4 regions of the Bacillus sp. V33-4 genome follow, and region 2 is predicted to be linked to each of the others. Evidence: predicted binding sites of a transcription regulator. Region 2 holds the regulator's gene; each other region holds the start of a gene.
What was found. The regulator Rex, encoded in region 2, represses fermentation and respiration genes when NADH is low (regulators of the CRP and FNR family bind a similar motif). The targets are predictions, from matches to a motif close to TTGTGAAATATTTCACAA.

Region 1 (4,723 bases), on a different contig from region 2:
GCTTCCTTCGATAAAACCGTCTGCAAATAAGCAAAATGGGGCTCGCTCTCCTTTTGATAAAAGGCATTCATCTCGGAATAAAGGGAATCTTTCGCATGCTGTTCCGGATCTATCCTGTCATAAAGGAGCTTATATTTTTGATAATACACATGGTGGGAAAGTTCTTGTGCCCACGTATTTTCCGGTTCGAAATCAATAATAATCATGAGAATTTGATAAGCAAAGCGGAGCTGGCCATTGCGTCGATATTCGTAAAAGAAAGCTTTCATTGTATCAATGATGGCGTGTTTTGGCATAAAGGAATCGAAAAAAGAGAGAATGAGTGCAGTTTCTTGTGAAGAATATTGCTTTCGGAGCATGTTCTGGACCTGTTTTTCCAACTTCAATGGGAAGGTATGCTGCTGAAGAAGCATCGTATCAATAAGCGGATGGGGCGATGAAAAGATAATGCCTTCTGTAAAAACTTTTTTCAAACGGGAATGGTCGGATATTTTCGTTGACTTACCTAGAATAAAGCGGTTTTTATAGAAAAACAGATAGATGGGCTCGTTACCGGGACTTATGACCTCAAGAACCTTCACGCGATGATAACAGGCCATTCTGTTCACCGTAAATTCGGTCGCAGCTTTTGCAGTGCTGATCGTTACCGATTGTCCACTCATCGTGATCCCTCCATATTGTCAGCTTAATAAACTATATCTGATAGTTTTATTTTAGCACTGTTACAAATAAGATGGAAACCAAACATGAAAAATAAGCGCAGGGCCGCCTTATTGACGGAGGAAATTCCAATTATAAGCAATCGATTCGCGCGCGGTTACACTAAAGGGCGGTGCGTTGCAATAATGAATTTGATTGCATGAGGAAATATGATTTCATTAAAATTAGAATGTTAAACCCGAAGAGATTCCTCGCTTAACTTGAACTTAAACATAGAAGATTATTGACACGCGCCCTCTTCATTAAAGAAGCAGAAATATGCACTCTTAAACTTCCCTGCCAGACTTGAATAACACTATTGGTTAATTTTTAATCTTAAAAAATAAAAAAAGAATAATGGACCTTTTCATATCCACTACTCAAAAAAGTTACATATAGAATTATCTGGTTGGTTTCTACGGACCCCTCGGTATTTTTTACTTTCTCTTAAAAATAGTTCAATATATCACGTGGCGCAAACTCCTCCATTTCTTGCAGTTCTTTTTTACTCCACCATTTTAATCCTCTAAATGTGTTTTTTTCATTTTCACTCATCTTTTGTATCGACAGTTTTGTATTAGATTGAATCTTAATTTTATAATAAATTTCACGACTAATAAAAGACCCTTTTTTTCCTTCAATTAATACATCTAGCTCAAATATTGGCATATCTTTAATATCTATAATAATACCCAGCTCTTCGTCTAATTCTCGTTTTAAAGCTTCAACTGGAGTTTCATTTAAATTAATACCTCCGCCTGGAGTTACCCATAACACTTTATTTTCTATAACGTCTTTAAACTCAAATTCCTCAAGAAGAATTTCATTAAATTCATTGACTATCAAAGCTCTTGAACATTTGCGAATATCCATCAAATTCCCCCCTATTAATACTAAATTTCTTGCTAATATTAAAACAAATAATGAATAGTAGACGTTTATGTTTTTAATGCTTTAATTTTGCAAAATTTAGTACCTAAAAGTACTTCAAACATTTCTCCATTGAGTCAAGTGTACATTCTAAATACCAATGTAACTGGTCATGACCAGCTACATAAAACTTTTCAATTTTATCTTCCTTAGGAATGAAAGTTAAAAACACAATATTCCTAGGGTTATTTATTTCTTCACTTATTAGATTTTCTTGATCTAAATATCTTTTTAACTTCTCTGCATTAATTATAAAATCCCCGCGTTTATCTCTACATAAGTAACAAGTTGAGGAGACTATATCAAATAGATGGGGTCTAATTGAAAGTGAATCCCAATCAATTAAATTAATCTGATCCTTATAAAACAAAATATTAGTATTCTGATATTCTCCATGTGATACTGATTTTTCCATTTTTTCATATTCATTCTTATCAAACCTTAAAGTATTATAAATATCCATAATTCTTTTAGAGTAATTACTATCTACTTTTCCGTAATAATGATCATTGAGTTTAAATGTTTTATTTATCATTGAGCTAATGGCACAATCATACTGAGAATTGAATTTACACGGTGTCGTGATGAAGGTTCATTCTCTGTGATCCTCGAAATTATAGGATTAAGAGATGAGGAGAAAAAGGAACCCAAAGAACTCGTTATAAAAACTAATAATAGTAGAATAAACGGTATTTCAATACAACTAGGCATTAGTACAACTGTTATGGCACGTAGTACATCCGAAACCATAGCCGTTTGTTTATGCCCAAATCTATCAGAAATTGTCCCCGCTATGAATCCAGAAAAAAATGAAGCAAGACTCTTAGCTAACCATAACAGCGGGATATAATGCGGAGCATGTTCTGCGAAAATCAAACTCAAGCGATCCAGTCTCCAAGTGATGATACCAGACGACCAATATACAGTATAATTAATGAGATTGAAAATGCAGGTGATACTATATTTTTAGGTTTTAAATTAGTCATGTTTTAATGCTCCATTTTTAAGAAACTCCTGATATAGTTGTTAATACTTTCTTAATATGTTTTTTATCAGTTGGGCATGGTTGTTCACCTGGACAAGAGGCGCCTTGACAAGATGGTCTAAAAAAGCATTTTTGGCAACCTTCATCAATTGTCTCATTCGATGTAACCCAAAGATCAAATCGCTCTTGATTAATTTCTAAACTTCATCCACAGGTAGTCTTCCTGCTTTATTGCGCTCATCCTCTAATGCAACTGTGCATTTGTATAAAGTACCGTCTGAACCTATAACTATAGACCAACTATACTATACGTAATGTGTATTTTCCAAAACAACATCAATGACGAAAAAAAGCTCTGTTTGAAAAAATTCGAACAGAGCTTTCGTTATTTTACATCTCTTTCACGATCTTGAGGGTGTCCTTGCGGGCAGCGGTCTCATCGGGTATCCAAGTTTTATCCTTTTTGTATGCATGCCAGTATGCCATCGCAACAAAGACGGAACCGCCCACTGCATTGCCTAAAAATACGGGAACTAGATTTCGAATATAATCGAGCCATGTGAATGTGCCGGCAAAAATGGCAGCAGGAATGACAAACATATTGGCGACGACGTGCTGGAATCCAATCGCAACAAAAGCCATCGTCGGAAACCAGATTCCGATCATTTTCCCCGCCATATCCTTTGATCCGTATGATAGCCAGACCGCCAATGCAACGAGCCAGTTGCAGCCAATACCCGATATAAACGCTTCAAGATAGGATGCAGAAAGCTTGTGCTCGGCTATACTTACGGTTTTAGCTAAGTAAGGACCTGTTTCGGTAAGCCCGCCGACATGGCCAAATATGTAAGCAACAAAAATCGCACCTGCAAAATTACTGACCGTAATCAACAGCCAGTTATAAATAACCTTTTTCGTCGCAATTTTATCAGCTAACCTTGCGAGTGGAACAGCCATCATATTGCCGGTCAGCAGCTCCCCTCCCGCAATCAGGGTAAGGATCAGCCCGATTGGAAAAACTGATGCTCCGATCAGGGAACTTAAACCAGCCAGCTCCGCCGGCAATGGAGCTGTGACACGTATGTACAGTAAGTAGCCAAGCGCAACAAATGCGCCTGCCTGGAAACCCAATATCAATGTTTGCTGCAACGGGTACTTGGTTTTCTTTACCCCGCTTTCAATACTAATTTTAACAATTTGCTCAGGCCGGTAAAATGACATGGAACCAGATCCTTTCAAATGAATGCCATATGAATGTGAATAAGTTCACAATATTAATTTTACTGCAGATTTTCGCTTCTGGATATGAATATTTCTTTAACGTTTTCAAAGCGTTTTCATAAAAAAAACCAAAGTGACTAGACTTTGGTTTCATTTCAACAACAAACTATTTCACCCGTATCTATTTTTTCACAGCAAGACGAATACCGTAAACAAAATAGCTAACACAATTCGATAATACGCAAATGGTGTTAAGCCCCACTTTTCAAGCAGCTTTAAAAAGGTTACCACTGCTAACATCGCGACAACAAAAGAAGTAATAAATCCTACCGCAAACATTGGAATATCACTTGCGCTCAAATAATCCCAACTTTTTAATAAATCCAATCCCGTTGCACCAATCATAACAGGGATCGCAATCAAAAAAGAAAATTCCGATGCTGCTTTATAGCTGGCTCTTGCAAGCAACCCTCCCGAAATCGTCGATCCCGCCCTTGAGAAACCAGGATAGACGGCCAGACATTGAAACAAGCCAATGGTTAGGGCCTGCCGGTAAGTTAAATCATCCAATGAAAAAGAAGTCGGCTCTGGTTTCTTCTTTTCCGCAAAAATCATCAGAATCGCTCCTGCGACAAGTCCAATCACGACTGTGGACGGCTGAAACAAATATGTTTTGATCACGTCATGCAATAATAAACCTGCAATCACTGCAGGTAACACACCCAGAATGATATGTATCGCATTGAATTTCTGTTCTTTTCGAAATATGGGCTTGATGTTGAATAAAGAAACTAGACGCCCGCGGTACAAAACCGAAATCGCAAGAATGGCCCCCAGCTGGATGACGATCTCAAAAGTTTTCGCACTCTCCCCCTCAAATCCGAGCAA
Region 2 (4,723 bases):
AATAGGCAAAATCATAATGGCGAAAACCTTAACAGTATATAACAGTTTACCGTATTTATGCTCGTTACAAAAATCGCGATTCCAACCCTTACTGTTTGAAACATTAGACCGATTATTAGTAAAATAGAACGGAGTATATTTTCGTACCATAAAGGAGTTATTTTGATTGAAGAAGGAATACTGGATAATTTTAATTGCATATATTACGATGCAGGTTTCCAGCCTGGCAGGCGTTCCCCTTGTCGTTTATATAGGTTTACTTCTTGGAAATAGTCGCGCGGAAATGCAGCAATTAGCGATTCCTTACTGGATTGTGATCAGTTTTTCGCTAACGCTGTTGATTGTTCTCTTTTTATTGAGAAATGACAGGAAATTAGAGCTCAATGATGAACGGCACTTAGCCTCGCCTATTGTCTCAATTGCATGGGCAGTGGGTGGAATCTTTATAGCACTTTTTGCCCAATCATTTGCCGCTACAATTGAAAGCATCTTTGGGATCGAAGTGGGCTCTGAAAACACTCAGCAAATTCTCGGATTAATTGAAACCTTTCCAATTGTGATTATCGTGAGTTCGATCATCGGACCGATACTTGAAGAAATTGTTTTCAGGAAAATTTTATTCGGTTCGCTCTATAAAAGGATGAACTTCTTTTTTGCCGCTCTAATCAGCTCAGTCATTTTTGCTGTCGCCCACTTTGAGCTTGAGCATATTCTTCTGTACTCCGCCATGGGTTTCACGTTCGCTTTTCTCTATGTGAAAACGAAAAGAATACTCGTACCGATATTTGCCCATGTCGCCATGAATACTCTTGTTGTCGTGATTCAGCTTAATCAGGGCAAACTGGAAAAATGGCTTCAGGATGCAGAACAAATTCAAAGCTTTATTGGAGGATTTTAAATGAGGCAGTCTCCCTTAGGTTCAGGGATTATCTACATTGTACTAGGATTGTTGTTCACCTATTTTGCGGTCCAAAGAGTCCATGAACATGGCTGGGGATTTGTCAGCTATTTACTTGTTCTATTAGCGACTTTTGACTTTGGGTCAGGACTGAGAATGGTTGTCCTGCACTTCAAAATACAAAAAGTTAAAAAACAACAGTAACGTCGTTCTGCGTTAACCAGGATAAGCCTCCTTCGATGTGAAAGAGGCTTTTCTTATGCTTATTTTCTAGCCATTGTATTTTTTCTAATAGCTTGTTCTTCGATAACCCTATTCTTCTGTTTCTGTCGGGTAATGCTTTAAAAAGTAGACGAGCGACTGCAATTCAACCGCCAAATCTATATGATGAACGCGGATCGCAGCCGGGACATTTAATCTGGCTGGAGTAAAGTTTAATATCCCTTTTACATTGGCCTGGACAAGCCTGTCCGTAATCGGTTGAGCAACAGGGGCCGGGACAGTTAAAATGGCAACCTGGATATCGGCTGCAACGATTTGTTTATCCATGTCATCCATGTGAAAGATGGGAACCTCTCCAATAGTTTTACCCACTTTACCCTCATCGACATCAAAAGCAACCTCGATTTTCGTGTTATTATTTTTAAGGAAGTTGTAATGCAAAAAGGCAGTTCCCAAATTCCCAACTCCAATTAAGGCCACCTTTGTTAACTCATCCTGGTCAAGTGTCTTCCGGAAAAAAGATAATAAATAGTTAACATTATATCCGTAACCTTTTTTGCCTAATGCACCAAAGTAGGAAAAATCCCTGCGGATTGTTGCCGAATCAACCTTCACAGCCTCACTCAATTCGGCAGAGGAAACTCTCTGTTTTCCCGATGAATGCAAATTTTTTAAAAACCGGTAGTATAAAGGCAGCCGTTTAGCGGTTGCCTGTGGAATTTTCACCGTTTCATTCGCCAATGTGATCCCCACCCTCTTATGTTTAAGCTATATTTTATCTTTTCTAAAAAAATCACCGTTTTTTCCACCCGTTTTTTCAACTAAGTATGTTTTGCCGATAACCATGCCTTTATCGACTGCTTTGCACATGTCATAAACGGTTAATGCGCAAGCAGCAGCAGCTGTTAGCGCTTCCATTTCAACTCCTGTACTTCCTTTTGTTTTTACGGTAACATGAATAGATAGACTATAATTCTCTTGTTCGTTTTCCCACGCAAAAGCGATATCAATCCCTGTTAGTGGAATGGGATGGCACATTGGGATGATCTCCGCGGTTTTTTTCGCTGCCATGATTCCAGCGACCTGGGCTACTGCCAGGACATCACCCTTTTTCACTTCATTGCGGGTAATTTGTTCATATATAACCTGGTTTACGGTTATGTTTGAACGGGCGATTGCCGTTCGGACCGTTTCCGGCTTGCTGCTTACATCGACCATCTTCGCTCTTCCTTCTTCATTAAAATGAGTAAAATCCGACATTTTCTCTACACCTCACAACAAAATCATACACTATTTTGACATTTTTGTGTAAACTTTGTACTATTTTTCACAAAATCACTGTTATTGCTCACCCTCTGTGAATGCGATACACTATTTCTAAGGCAATTGAGGTGAAAACAAATGATATTACTACAGGTTAACCAACTATCAAAATATTTTGGCGCCGATCTTATTTTATCGAATATAAAGCTTGAATTACAAACGCGTGATCGAATTGCTCTTGTTGGCAGAAACGGAGCCGGAAAGTCCACGCTATTAAAAATTATCGCCGGCCGGATGTCGTATGATCAAGGCGAGATCATCAAGCCGAAAGGAGTTTCGATTGGATACCTGGCACAAGACAGCGGTTTAGAATCCGCGATGTCGATTTGGGATGAAATGTTAACTGTATTTGATCCGCTCAGGAAAATGGAAACAGAGCTGCGCAGCCTCGAGGCGAAGATGTCTGACCCTTCCACGCTAGAAGATTCGCGGCTTTATAACAAAATCCTTAATGAATATGACCAACTGCAGCTGCAATTTAAAGAAGATGGCGGCTATCAATACGAAGCTGATATTCGATCTGTTTTGCACGGACTAAACTTTCAATCCTTTGATTATACAACTAAAATTTCAAGCTTAAGTGGGGGGCAAAAAACGCGTCTGGCACTTGGAAAGCTGTTATTAAAAAAACCTGATATCTTAATTTTGGACGAGCCAACGAACCATCTAGATATTGATACCCTGTCATGGCTCGAGCAATATCTTCAAGGTTATGAGGGAGCCATTCTGATCGTTTCACATGACCGCTACTTTTTAGATAAAGTGGTCAATCAGGTCCATGAGTTATCCCGTATGCACATCCAGAAGTATTTAGGAAACTACAGCGTTTACCTGGAGAAAAATGCAGAGATGTACGAGCAACAAATGAAACAATTCGAAAAACAGCAAGATGAAATTGCAAAGCTGCAGGAATTTGTACAGCGCAACCTTGCGAGGGCCTCAACGACAAAAAGGGCGCAAAGCCGCCGAAAAAAGTTGGAGAAGATGGACGTTATGGACAGGCCCCTCGGGGACGAAAAGTCTGCTTCTTTTTCGTTTGATATTGAGCGCCAAAGCGGCAACGACGTATTAAAAGCAGAGAATGTTGCAATTGGGTATGGGAATGAAAAAGTCTCTGAGGCCATCTCGTTCAGGCTAACCAGAGGTGAAAGCATTGCTTTGGTTGGGCCAAATGGAGTCGGAAAGTCAACTCTTCTAAAAACGATCGTTAAGAAGCTCCCAGCGCTGGCCGGCGACATCCATTACGGTTCAAATGTTTCAATCGGTTATTATGATCAGGAACAAGCAGAATTAACCTCGAATAAACGAGTCCTTAATGAATTGTGGGATGAATACCCATCTATGAATGAAAAAGAAATCAGGACAATCCTCGGCAATTTCTTATTTACAGGTGACGATGTGTTAAAAACCGTGTCAACCTTGAGCGGCGGCCAAAAAGCAAGGCTCGCCCTCGCCAAATTAATGATCGAAAATGCCAACTTTTTAATTCTCGATGAGCCGACAAACCATCTTGACCTGGACAGCAAAGAGATTCTGGAGAACGCCCTTGTCGATTACCCGGGAACGATTCTATTTGTTTCCCATGATCGTTATTTTATCAACCGTATTGCAACGAAAGTGATTGAACTGGATAAACATGGTGCTAGCGAATTTCTTGGAGATTACGATTACTTTATCGAGAAAAAACAGGAGATAAAAGAGCTGCGCGCCCTTGAGGAGAAAGAAAAAGGCTTTGCCGATGCCACACCTGCGAAGCAGGATAAAAATGCTTTTCGCCAGGATAAAGAAGCCAAAAAACTTGAGCGCCAGCGGATGAGAAGAATCGAAGAGATTGAAGAGACGATTGAAAAGCTGGAAGAGAAAATTAGCGAAAATGAACAGCTCTTATGCGAGCCAAATATTTATCAGGATCACGAGAAGGTTTTAGAAATCAACGGAGAAAATAATTTAGCCAAAATTCAGCTTGAAGCGTTAATGGAAGAATGGGCTGAATTAGCAGAAAATTAATATAAGGGTGTCCCAAAAACATAATTTGGGATGCCCTTTTCTCGTTATCTATATTGTGATTTTTAAATTTTAATTTATACACAACTTTATCCACAAGTCTTCTCTTTGTTTCATGAGCATTAGTGAGTTTTTCCACATTATCCACAAAACTCAGCCGATTTATCCACATTTTTCACAGGTCAACAAACAATAAGGGCTACTTATCCACAATAAAACTCCCATTACAGGGAGTTTCCGTTTATTCATTGTGGATAGCTAGATCTAAACTTGGAT
Region 3 (4,723 bases), on a different contig from region 2:
ATCATGATCACTTTGAACGATAAATTGGTTTTCAGCGCTATGCCTGCTGCGGCCAACGTTAAAACCAATGAGATTACGAATCCTACGACATGGCTGATTGGAAAAGCGTTTGTTTTCTTATCCATCTAGGCCACCATCCCTTTTAAATAAACGAATGTAAAAATGAAAATCCAAATAACATCAAGGAAGTGCCAGTACAAACCGATAATGAACGTTTTCCGTGCCGTTACCGGGGTTAGTCCTCGTTTCACAAGCTGGATAATAATCATAATAGCCCAGCCAATCCCGAGTGTTACGTGAGCTCCATGAGTTCCGAGCAGAACGAAAAAGCTCGATAGGAAGGCGCTGGTTTGCATCGTTGCGCCTTTATGGACGTAATGCGTGAATTCATTTATTTCCATGAAAAGGAACCCTGCACCGAGCAATAAGGTAATGACCAGCCATGCTATCAGTCCCTTCAGGTTGCCGCGGCGCATTTCAAAGATTGCCAGTCCCATCGTGAAGCTGCTTGTTAATAGCAAGAGTGTCTGGATCATAACTTCTTTTATCATAATAATATCCTGATGGGTTGGACCGCCTGCATAACGTTGGTAAAGCACTGCGTAAACACCGAAAAGCGTGGCAAATAAAACAATTTCAGCGCCAAGGAAAATCCAGAACCCGAGAATGTTCAGGCGGCTTTGCTCTGTTTGGTATTCCAAAGGCAATGACGTATTGACATTAGCTGACATGATTATTCACCTCTCCTTCGACGTTTCTCCAAGCATGTTCTGTTTCTTTGATTTCCTCAACTGGAACGTGGTATCCATCGTTATAATCAAATGAACGAACGATTAATCCGGCAATAATACCGAGACCTGCAATGGCCGCAGCGATATGCCATTCGAATACGAGGAAGAATCCTGCAATACCGAATACAACACACATAATGAAAGGCAGGCCGGAATTGCTTGGCATGTGAATTTCTTCGATTTCTTTATCTGAAAGTGTTAAACCTGTTTTCGTTTTCTTCATGTGCCAGAAGGCATCCTGTGTTTCTACTTCATGCAATTTTGCAAAATTATAGTGCTGAACAGGTGATGCTGTTGCCCATTCCAATGTTCTTGCATCCCAAGGATCGCTTGAAATGTTGCGATCCGCATAACGGATGCTCCAATAGATGTTATAGCAGAAGACTGCAAAGCCAGCCGCAAGAATCAGTGAGCCGATGGCCGACAAGCCAAACAATGGCGCAAATCCTGATTCAGCTGAATACGTGTAAGCCCGGCGTACGGCTCCGTTTAAGCCAAGGAAGAACATCGGCATGAAAGTAAGATTGAAACCAATCACAAACAGCCAGAAATGCCATTTTCCAAGTCTTTCGTTCAGCATATGCCCAAACATTTTTGGCCACCAGTAGTAAAGTGCACCAAATACGGCAAACACGACACCAGGAATAAGCACGTAATGGAAGTGAGCGACCAGGAACAGCGTGTTATGGTACTGGTAGTCAGCTGCACCCATTCCAAGCATAACACCCGTTACGCCTCCAATAACAAAACATGGAACGAAAGCGAGTGCCCAAAGCATCGGTGTAGCCATTTTAATCCGGCCCTTTCGCATCGTGAATAGCCAGTTGAAGACTTTTACACCAGTTGGTACGGCGATTGCCATTGTTGTGATTGAGAAGAATGAGTTTACACCAGGTCCTGCACCCATTGTATAGAAGTGATGGACCCAAACAACCATACTTAACACGGCAATACCGACAATCGAGCCGACCATTGATTTATAGCCGAATAACGATTTACGCGAAAATGTCGCAATAATCTCTGAAAAAATACCGAAAGCAGGCAAAGCTACGATATATACTTCCGGGTGGGCCCATAACCAGAAAAGGTTAGCCCAGAGCATATCCATTCCGCCGCCGGACAGCGTGAAGAAGTGAGTTCCATAAAGGCGGTCAAATGTCATTAGTGCAAGGGCGACTGTGAAAATAGGGAAAGCCGCTACGATAATAACAGACGTTACTAATGTAGTCCATGTGAACATTGGCATCTTCATCAATGTCATGCCTTTAGTCCGCATTTTTAGAATCGTCACGATGAAGTTAATCCCTGTCATTAATGTACCGATCCCAGCAATCTGAAGGGCAACGGCATAATAGTTATTGCCGATTCCCGGACTAAATTCTTTTCCTGCCAGAGGAAAATATGAAGTCCAGCCTGCATCCGGTGAACCACCGATGACAAAGGAAATATTGAAAAGCATCGCACCGCTAAAGAATAACCAGAAGCTTAAGGCATTCAGTTGCGGGAAAGCCACGTCTCTTGCACCAATTTGCAGCGGAATCACGACGTTCATTAAACCGATCAGGAAAGGCATCGCCATGAACAAAATCATAATGACTCCGTGTGTTGTAAAAACTTCATTATAATGCTGTGCGTCCAAAAGTTGCATTTCAGGACGTGATGTCTGTACTTTCATCATCAATCCATCCATGCCGCCACGGAAAAACATCAACACTGCCGAAATAATGTACATAATCCCAATTCGTTTATGATCTACAGTGGTCAGCCATTCCGTCCACAGCCATTTCCACTTCTTCAAATAAGTAATTCCAGCAATTATACCAATCATAGTTAAAAGAATGGCAATCTGTGAACCTAGTAATAATGGGTCTCCAGTTAATAAAATCTCATCCCATTTAATGCCCATGATGGTCACCTCCATCGGCTTGTTCAGTATCTGCATGTTGTTCATGTCCTTCATGTCCTTCATGTTGTTCATGTCCTTCATGCTTATGCTCTTGGTCGTTACCTGTTTTGTTCTTATAGTTGTCTTCTTCCTCAAACGTTTTGCCCCGGTAACCGTGAGTCTTGTAAAGATCAGGGTTTGTATAGGTCTTCGAATCCATTTCCGAGTGGTCAACCCACGCTAAATGCGTGTTTGAAAAAGTCAGTCGGCCCAAATGTGTTGGTTCGAGCAATTTCTCATACTCTTTTTCAGTCAGCTTTGGAGCAGTTGCTTTAGCCTCGTTGACCCACTTGTCAAATTCATCTTCAGTCTGGGCAAGAACTTCGAACTGCATTTCTGCATAACCTTTTCCGTTAAAGTTTGAGTTTCTGCCTTCATAGGATCCTGGATTGTCGGCAACCAGATACAGTTGCGTTTCCATCTTACCCATTGTGTACTTCTGGCCGCCCAACGCAGGAACCCAGAAAGATTGCATCGTACTTGCAGAGGTAAGCTTAAAGTTGACTGGAGTATCCTCAGGAATATTCACATAGTTTATAGTTTCAATTCCTTGTTCCGGATAGCTGAAGATCCATTTCCAATCGGCAGAAGTTACATGGATTGTAATCGGTTCTTTATTTTCATAGCCTTTAGGCACATCTTCCAATGCATAAAGCGTTTTAACTGTCGGAATCGTCAAGGCAATAACGATCAAAATCGGGATGCCGGTCCAAATAATTTCAAGAAGCGTGCTCCCGTGTTCTTCTGGTGGTTCGTAATCCATGTTTTCTTTTCTTTCTCTGTATTTCCAAACGATGTAAGCAAATAATGCAAACACAACCGCCACTACGAGTAGCATCCACCATAGAGACCAATTGATTAATTCCATAATGGATCTGGCTGCAGGACCTTGAGGCTCAAATACAACCATGTCCGGTACGCAGCCACTTAAGAATATGACTGGAATTACTGCAAGAAGAGAAACCAGTTTATTGATTGGCTTCACCAATGTTCACTCCTTTATAGGAAATTATTGTTCAATACATCACAAAAAATGCTCAATTGTTCACACAATAAATAAGCATAAACCCTTGACCAAGACATTTTGATTAACACTATACATATGATGTTAACATAATTATACTGAAAAAATTGTGACAAAAACGGGAAGGAATTAACTTACAATTTTAGTTTGCCTGAGCATTTTTGTTGCATTACATAGAGGTCGATCGCTTGAAGGATTGAAAGTGACTCGAATGATAGTTTTCGAGTATAGTTTTCCCAAATTTATCAAATGGTAGTTAAGGCGGCAACAGGAAGAGAAGTTGCCGTTAAAAAAGACTATCGTTAACAGTAGAATAATATTTTATTACGATAATGTCTAATATATTGATTTTCCTGAGAAGGTACGTTTATGGAGGGAAGCTATCCTGGCTGAAATAAAATTGATCCCATTATTGAAAATATGGATGAAGGATCCAGCGGGAGCTATTTTAAAATCACGGTAAAGGGTATGTTATTTTATATGCCAGGAATTTGTTACAATGGAAATTAGTTTTCTTTCTTGGGAAGTACACAAATATAGTGAACCAGAAAGGGTGTGTCCAGATGAAGAAAAAATATCAACTGATAACGCCTTCCATACTGGCTATCATCTCTCTCACCGCATTTAGTTTTATGGCGTTCTCAATCAGCAGCTCCAAACTCATACGCTTTGATAATATCGTGATTGCCTATATTCAAGGGGTTGAATCACTTTATCTAACATCGGTCATGAAATTTTTCACTCTTATTGGATCTGCACCTGTGATCGTGATTCTTTCGCTGATATTTTTGTTTTTAATTAGGAAATTTTTGGATGATCGTTCAGAACTAACATTATATATTGCCGTCACCGCCGGATCAGCTGTTTTAAATCAACTATTAAAGCTGATATTTCAGCGGGCCCGCCCCGACTTGCACCGCTTAATTGAGATAGGTGGCTATAGTTTTCCGAGTGGACATGCCA
Region 4 (4,723 bases), on a different contig from region 2:
GCCTTTCCCGTTCTTTTTCAATATCCGTTACACCTAAGCGGATCGGGCCACTGCCTTCTGATGGGGTTCCTTCAGCGACTTGCAGCCAGCAGCCGGGAATCAGCTCCCATTCTGCAAATCCATCATGTGGGATAAAATCAGGTTTTCTATTTAAGAATGTTTCATACCATTTTTGGCCTTCTACTATATTCGAGACACGTACTTGTACAGTCATTTCATAGATCATTTGAATTCCTCCTTAATCATTCATTCCTATATATTTCATGAGGAAAGATCCGATCTCCTTCATGTGCAGTGAACTTTAGCAAACTAGGAGAAGTAAAATTAACAATATCTAATCAGATACCTGTGAGTTAGCAAAAACGTTATTGTGTCAGTCCGCTGAATAACAAACGAAAATTAGGAATTGACTATAGAAAATCGCCATACTTTAGATAATATGTTTGATTTTCATTATCAGTACTTAACCGCTGTTTCGCAATGAATACTACATTATGATACAATTTTGCTAGTAAAATTAGCTACGGAAACTATAAGCAAAGGAAGTATCCCATGAGCAAAACGATTCCAGTTCGAAAAAATGACTATATAGATGTTGAATTTGAAGACCTGACGCATGACGGAGCGGGTGTAGCGAAAGTGGATGGCTACCCAATTTTCGTACCCGGTGGATTGCCAGGCGAAAAAGCGACAGTCAAAGTTATTAAGACAAACAAAGGGTATGGTTTTGGGCGGTTAATTGAACTGCTTGAAAGAAGCCACTTCCGGATTGACGTGGAGGAAAGCGATGCCCATAAATATGGCGGCTGCCAGCTTCAGCACATCAGCTATGATGCTCAGCTGAAGTATAAGGGGAACCAGGTCCGGCAGGTGCTGGCCCGAATCGGCAAGCTTGGAGACGTTAAAGTCCATCCTATTCTGGGAATGGAGAACCCGTGGCACTATCGAAACAAAGCCCAGGTGCCGGTCGGCGAAAAAGACGGAAAACTGATTGCCGGCTTTTTCAAACCGAGGACTCATGAAATTGTCGACACAAATGAAAGCCTGATTCAGCTTCCGGAAATCAATGAAGCAATCCAGACAGTTAAAGAAATCTGCAGTGAACTCGGGATTCAGGCGTATCAGGAAGAAGCGCATAAAGGCGTGCTCCGCCATATTATGTCCCGGTATGGACAACAAACAGGCGAGCTGATGGTCGTGATCATCACAAGAACAGAAAATATCCCACACCAAAACGAATTGATCGAGACAATCGTTGCCCGTCTCCCTAAGGTAAAATCAATCGTCCATAACGTTAATTCAAAAAGGACAAACGTCATATTGGGAGAAAAAACGAAGGTCCTCTGGGGAAATGAAGTCATCTATGATTACATCGGAAACGTTAAATTTGCGATTTCCGCTCTGTCTTTTTATCAGGTAAACCCGGTTCAGACAAAGGTACTGTACGACAAAGCGCTTGAATACGCCGGATTGACAGGCGAAGAATCTGTCATTGATGCCTATTGCGGAATTGGAACCATTTCGCTGTTCCTTGCCCAAAAAGCAAAGAAGGTTTTTGGTGTTGAGGTTGTTCCGGAAGCAATTGAAGATGCGAGGCGGAATGCTGAACTGAATGAGATCTTTAATGTGGAATTTGCTGTCGGTGAAGCGGAAACTGTCATTCCGAAATGGTACAAAGAAGGAAACGAGGCTGACGTATTAGTTGTCGACCCGCCGCGTAAAGGGTGCGATGAAGAACTACTTCAAACGATTATTGAAATGAAGCCGAAGAAGGTAGTTTACGTTTCCTGCAACCCGGCTACACTTGCCCGCGACTTGCGGATCCTCGAGGATGGGGGATATAAGACGATTGAAGTTCAGCCTGTTGATATGTTTCCGCAGACGACACATGTCGAAATTTGCGTACTTTTGTTGAAAAAGTGAATGAATGTATGTATATAGATATAGCTAAATTCTCAGCCGATAATACAAGTGCCAGATGCTTATCACCAAACTCCCTGGATTATATACTGCAAAACATATAGCGGATACCGTGGATTATGCGTGTAGACGGAAGAGTAAAACTGGCAAAGCAACTTTACATGTGAATCCGTTTTCAGGCATGTTGTTCTTCCAAAAATGCTATTCAAGCTAAGGCACATTTTTTCGGATAGGGTAAAAACAAACGGGGGTACTAAATATGTATAAATCAAGAAGTTTTATTAATTTTGGTAATTAGGATTGTCGGAAAAATATAGTAATGTCATAGTATGAATGAATATAAAAAATGTTCATTCGGAATGATGGAGGTTGGTTACTTGATAGATAAAAAAGCAGCTATCTTTAATTCTGGAAGGGAGTTATTTTACTCAAAAGGATTCAAAGACACTAATGTTTCAGACATAGCAAAGATGGCCGGAATTGGGATAGGTACTTTTTATAACTACTACACCTCGAAAGAGAAGCTTTTCTTAGAGATTTATCTAAAAGAAAACGAGAATCTTAAAAAGAGTATTGTGGAATCTATTGACCTGAATGATGATCCCGTAACGCTGGTTACAAAGCTAGTGAAACAGAACATCAGTGCTATGAACTCAAATCTGATACTAAAGGAATGGTACAACAGGGATCTCTTTAGTAAACTGGAGCAGTATTTTTATGAACAGGGCGGAATAGAGAGCATTGATGAACTCATGCATAGCGGTAAAGCAGAGTTAATTAAAAAATGGAAGGCTGAAAGGAAAATAAGGGATGATCTGGACGATGAGCTTATATTCGCCCTTTTTAACTCTATACTTTATATCGATATTCATAAAAGAGAAATCGGGATTCACCACTTTCCACAGATTTTATATTACTTAACGGAGTTTATAATGAAAGGCTTAACTGATTGCCGAAAATAGATAGATACAGGCAGTCATTTTTTTGCCCGTACCTGAATGAATTTATCAAATATTCATTCAGGTACGGGAGAGTATTATTTCAGTATGAATTATCCAGTTACCGAGTACAGCTCAGGTAGTTTTAGATTTAACTTATATTGTGAAATAATTCACAATCGGTACTTCCAGGACAAAAATATTACAGGAGAAGTTAGAGAAAGGAGTGGTGCAAGTGGACAAGGCGGTAGTTGCCCAGTCAATGAACGTTGGGATGAGCACAGTGATGACTCACAGAGCTTTCGGCAAGCATGCTGAGGAATCTCTTAGAGCAGTCCGCGATGAAGCTGTACGGCTGGAAGAGCTGCTGAGCCGTTTTATACCCGGAAGCGAGATAAGCAGGATCAACAGGTCTGCAGGTATGAAATATGAAAGGCTGAGCGGTGAAACATATGAGGTGCTGTCCCGTGCTATTGAATTCTCAAGATACTGCCAGGGCCTCTTCGATGTCACTATTGGGCCTTTAGTAACCTTATGGAACAACGGCAAGGATACATTCAAGCCTCCGGAGGAATCAAGGATAAGGAAAATTGTTCCTTTGGTGGACTATTCTGACTTGTTATTGGATCCCTGCGAAAAGGCTTCCGGACTTCAAAGGCTGGGCCAGTCCATTGACCTGGGGGGTATAGGAAAAGGGTTTGCCGGCGATCAGTTTTTGGAGGTATTTAAGAAATACGGCGTCGCATCAGCTTTTACAAATATCGGAGGAAATGTGATGGCTTTAGGGACAAAGCCTGATGGTTCCCCGTGGCGTGTGGGTATCCAGCATCCCAGGCAGGAAAACAGCTTAATGGGTCTTGTTTCTGTGGCTGATAAGACAGTGGTTACATCCGGGGACTATCAGCGATACTTCATTGACAGTAACGGTAAAAGGCATCATCATATCCTGGATCCATCTACTGGATATCCGGCGAAATCAGGTTTGGTAAGCGTGACCATAGTTGCCGATAGCTCCATGGCTGCTGATGCGTTGTCCACCATATTGTTCGTAGCCGGGATGGAAAAGGGGCTTGAACTTCTAAGACGATTCTCCGGAGCTGAAGCCATTCTCGTGGACATAGACTTACAGGTTCACGTTACGGCTGGCTTGAAGAGATGCTTTCAGGCCGGTGAAGGTATAAGCGTGAATATCTTAAATTAAATGGAAGGGAAAGATTTGAATGAAAAGGAAGGGGAAGATTAGAATGCTAATAATTATACTGGTAATTTTTGTTGTGACGGGTTTGGGAGGAGCGCTTATTTTTACTTCGGGGGAACGCCGAGAAGGTAGAAGCCTCCCTATCGCTGATGTGGATTTTAAACAGCTTAATGACGGCACTTATATTGGGGAATATGAAGGTGGAATGTACAAATGGAGGGCCAATGAAGTTCAGGTTACAGTGTCTTCAGGCAAGGTCACTGATATTAAACCACTAAAGCATAAAGAGAACCAATCGCCGGAATTCACGGAGAAGTTATACAATAGAGTAATCAAATCACAGTCGCTGCAGGTAGACACCATAAGCGGTGCAACCATTACTTCCAAGGCCTATCTAAAGTCGGTGGAAAACGCCCTGGACAAAGCACAAAAAAAGTAAGAGAGGAACCTGGATGGTCTCTTTTCGATCCAAAATATTTGAAGGAGGTAATACACATGAATACAGTTGTCAAAACACGGCATGGTGAGGTGCGTGGCATTGTTGCCGATGGAGTGTTCACTTTTAAAGGTATTCCCTATGCAGCGCCACCGTTTGGTCCCAATCGGTTCCTGCCACCACAGTCAGTCGAGCCCTGGAACGGTGTACGAGACGCCATCACCTATGGTC

Region 1: CVD23_RS10565 (formate/nitrite transporter family protein) is a predicted target of Rex. The motif match lies at 3,869-3,886, and genes of this name have one in related genera.
Region 3: qoxA (cytochrome aa3 quinol oxidase subunit II) is a predicted target of Rex. The motif match lies at 3,749-3,766, and genes of this name have one in related genera.
Region 4: CVD23_RS06350 (FAD:protein FMN transferase) is a predicted target of Rex. The motif match lies at 3,020-3,037, and genes of this name have one in related genera.

Annotation. Positions count from the first base shown of each region.
Region 1 covers NZ_PGVC01000027.1:8,662-13,384, forward strand. Annotated here, with positions in the region: gene CVD23_RS10545 (tetratricopeptide repeat protein) at 1-662, opposite strand, end outside; gene CVD23_RS10550 (NUDIX domain-containing protein) at 1,147-1,572, opposite strand; gene CVD23_RS10555 (hypothetical protein) at 1,676-2,164, opposite strand; gene CVD23_RS22865 (MFS transporter) at 2,161-2,511, opposite strand; gene CVD23_RS10565 (formate/nitrite transporter family protein) at 3,005-3,835, opposite strand; gene bacA (undecaprenyl-diphosphate phosphatase) at 4,025-4,723, opposite strand, start outside.
Region 2 covers NZ_PGVC01000048.1:3,722-8,444, reverse strand. Annotated here, with positions in the region: gene CVD23_RS17205 (CPBP family intramembrane glutamic endopeptidase) at 167-898, shown strand; gene CVD23_RS17200 (YdiK family protein) at 899-1,102, shown strand; gene CVD23_RS17195 (redox-sensing transcriptional repressor Rex) at 1,211-1,861, opposite strand; gene moaC (cyclic pyranopterin monophosphate synthase MoaC) at 1,889-2,380, opposite strand; gene CVD23_RS17185 (ABC-F family ATP-binding cassette domain-containing protein) at 2,522-4,450, shown strand; gene tsaD (tRNA (adenosine(37)-N6)-threonylcarbamoyltransferase complex transferase subunit TsaD) at 4,689-4,723, opposite strand, start outside.
Region 3 covers NZ_PGVC01000015.1:19,534-24,256, forward strand. Annotated here, with positions in the region: gene qoxD (cytochrome aa3 quinol oxidase subunit IV) at 1-125, opposite strand, end outside; gene qoxC (cytochrome aa3 quinol oxidase subunit III) at 126-731, opposite strand; gene qoxB (cytochrome aa3 quinol oxidase subunit I) at 721-2,697, opposite strand; gene qoxA (cytochrome aa3 quinol oxidase subunit II) at 2,687-3,712, opposite strand; gene CVD23_RS06255 (phosphatase PAP2 family protein) at 4,324-4,723, shown strand, end outside.
Region 4 covers NZ_PGVC01000016.1:19,017-23,739, reverse strand. Annotated here, with positions in the region: gene CVD23_RS06365 (VOC family protein) at 1-226, opposite strand, end outside; gene rlmD (23S rRNA (uracil(1939)-C(5))-methyltransferase RlmD) at 553-1,923, shown strand; gene CVD23_RS06355 (TetR/AcrR family transcriptional regulator) at 2,301-2,882, shown strand; gene CVD23_RS06350 (FAD:protein FMN transferase) at 3,094-4,059, shown strand; gene CVD23_RS06345 (FMN-binding protein) at 4,103-4,495, shown strand; gene CVD23_RS06340 (carboxylesterase/lipase family protein) at 4,552-4,723, shown strand, end outside.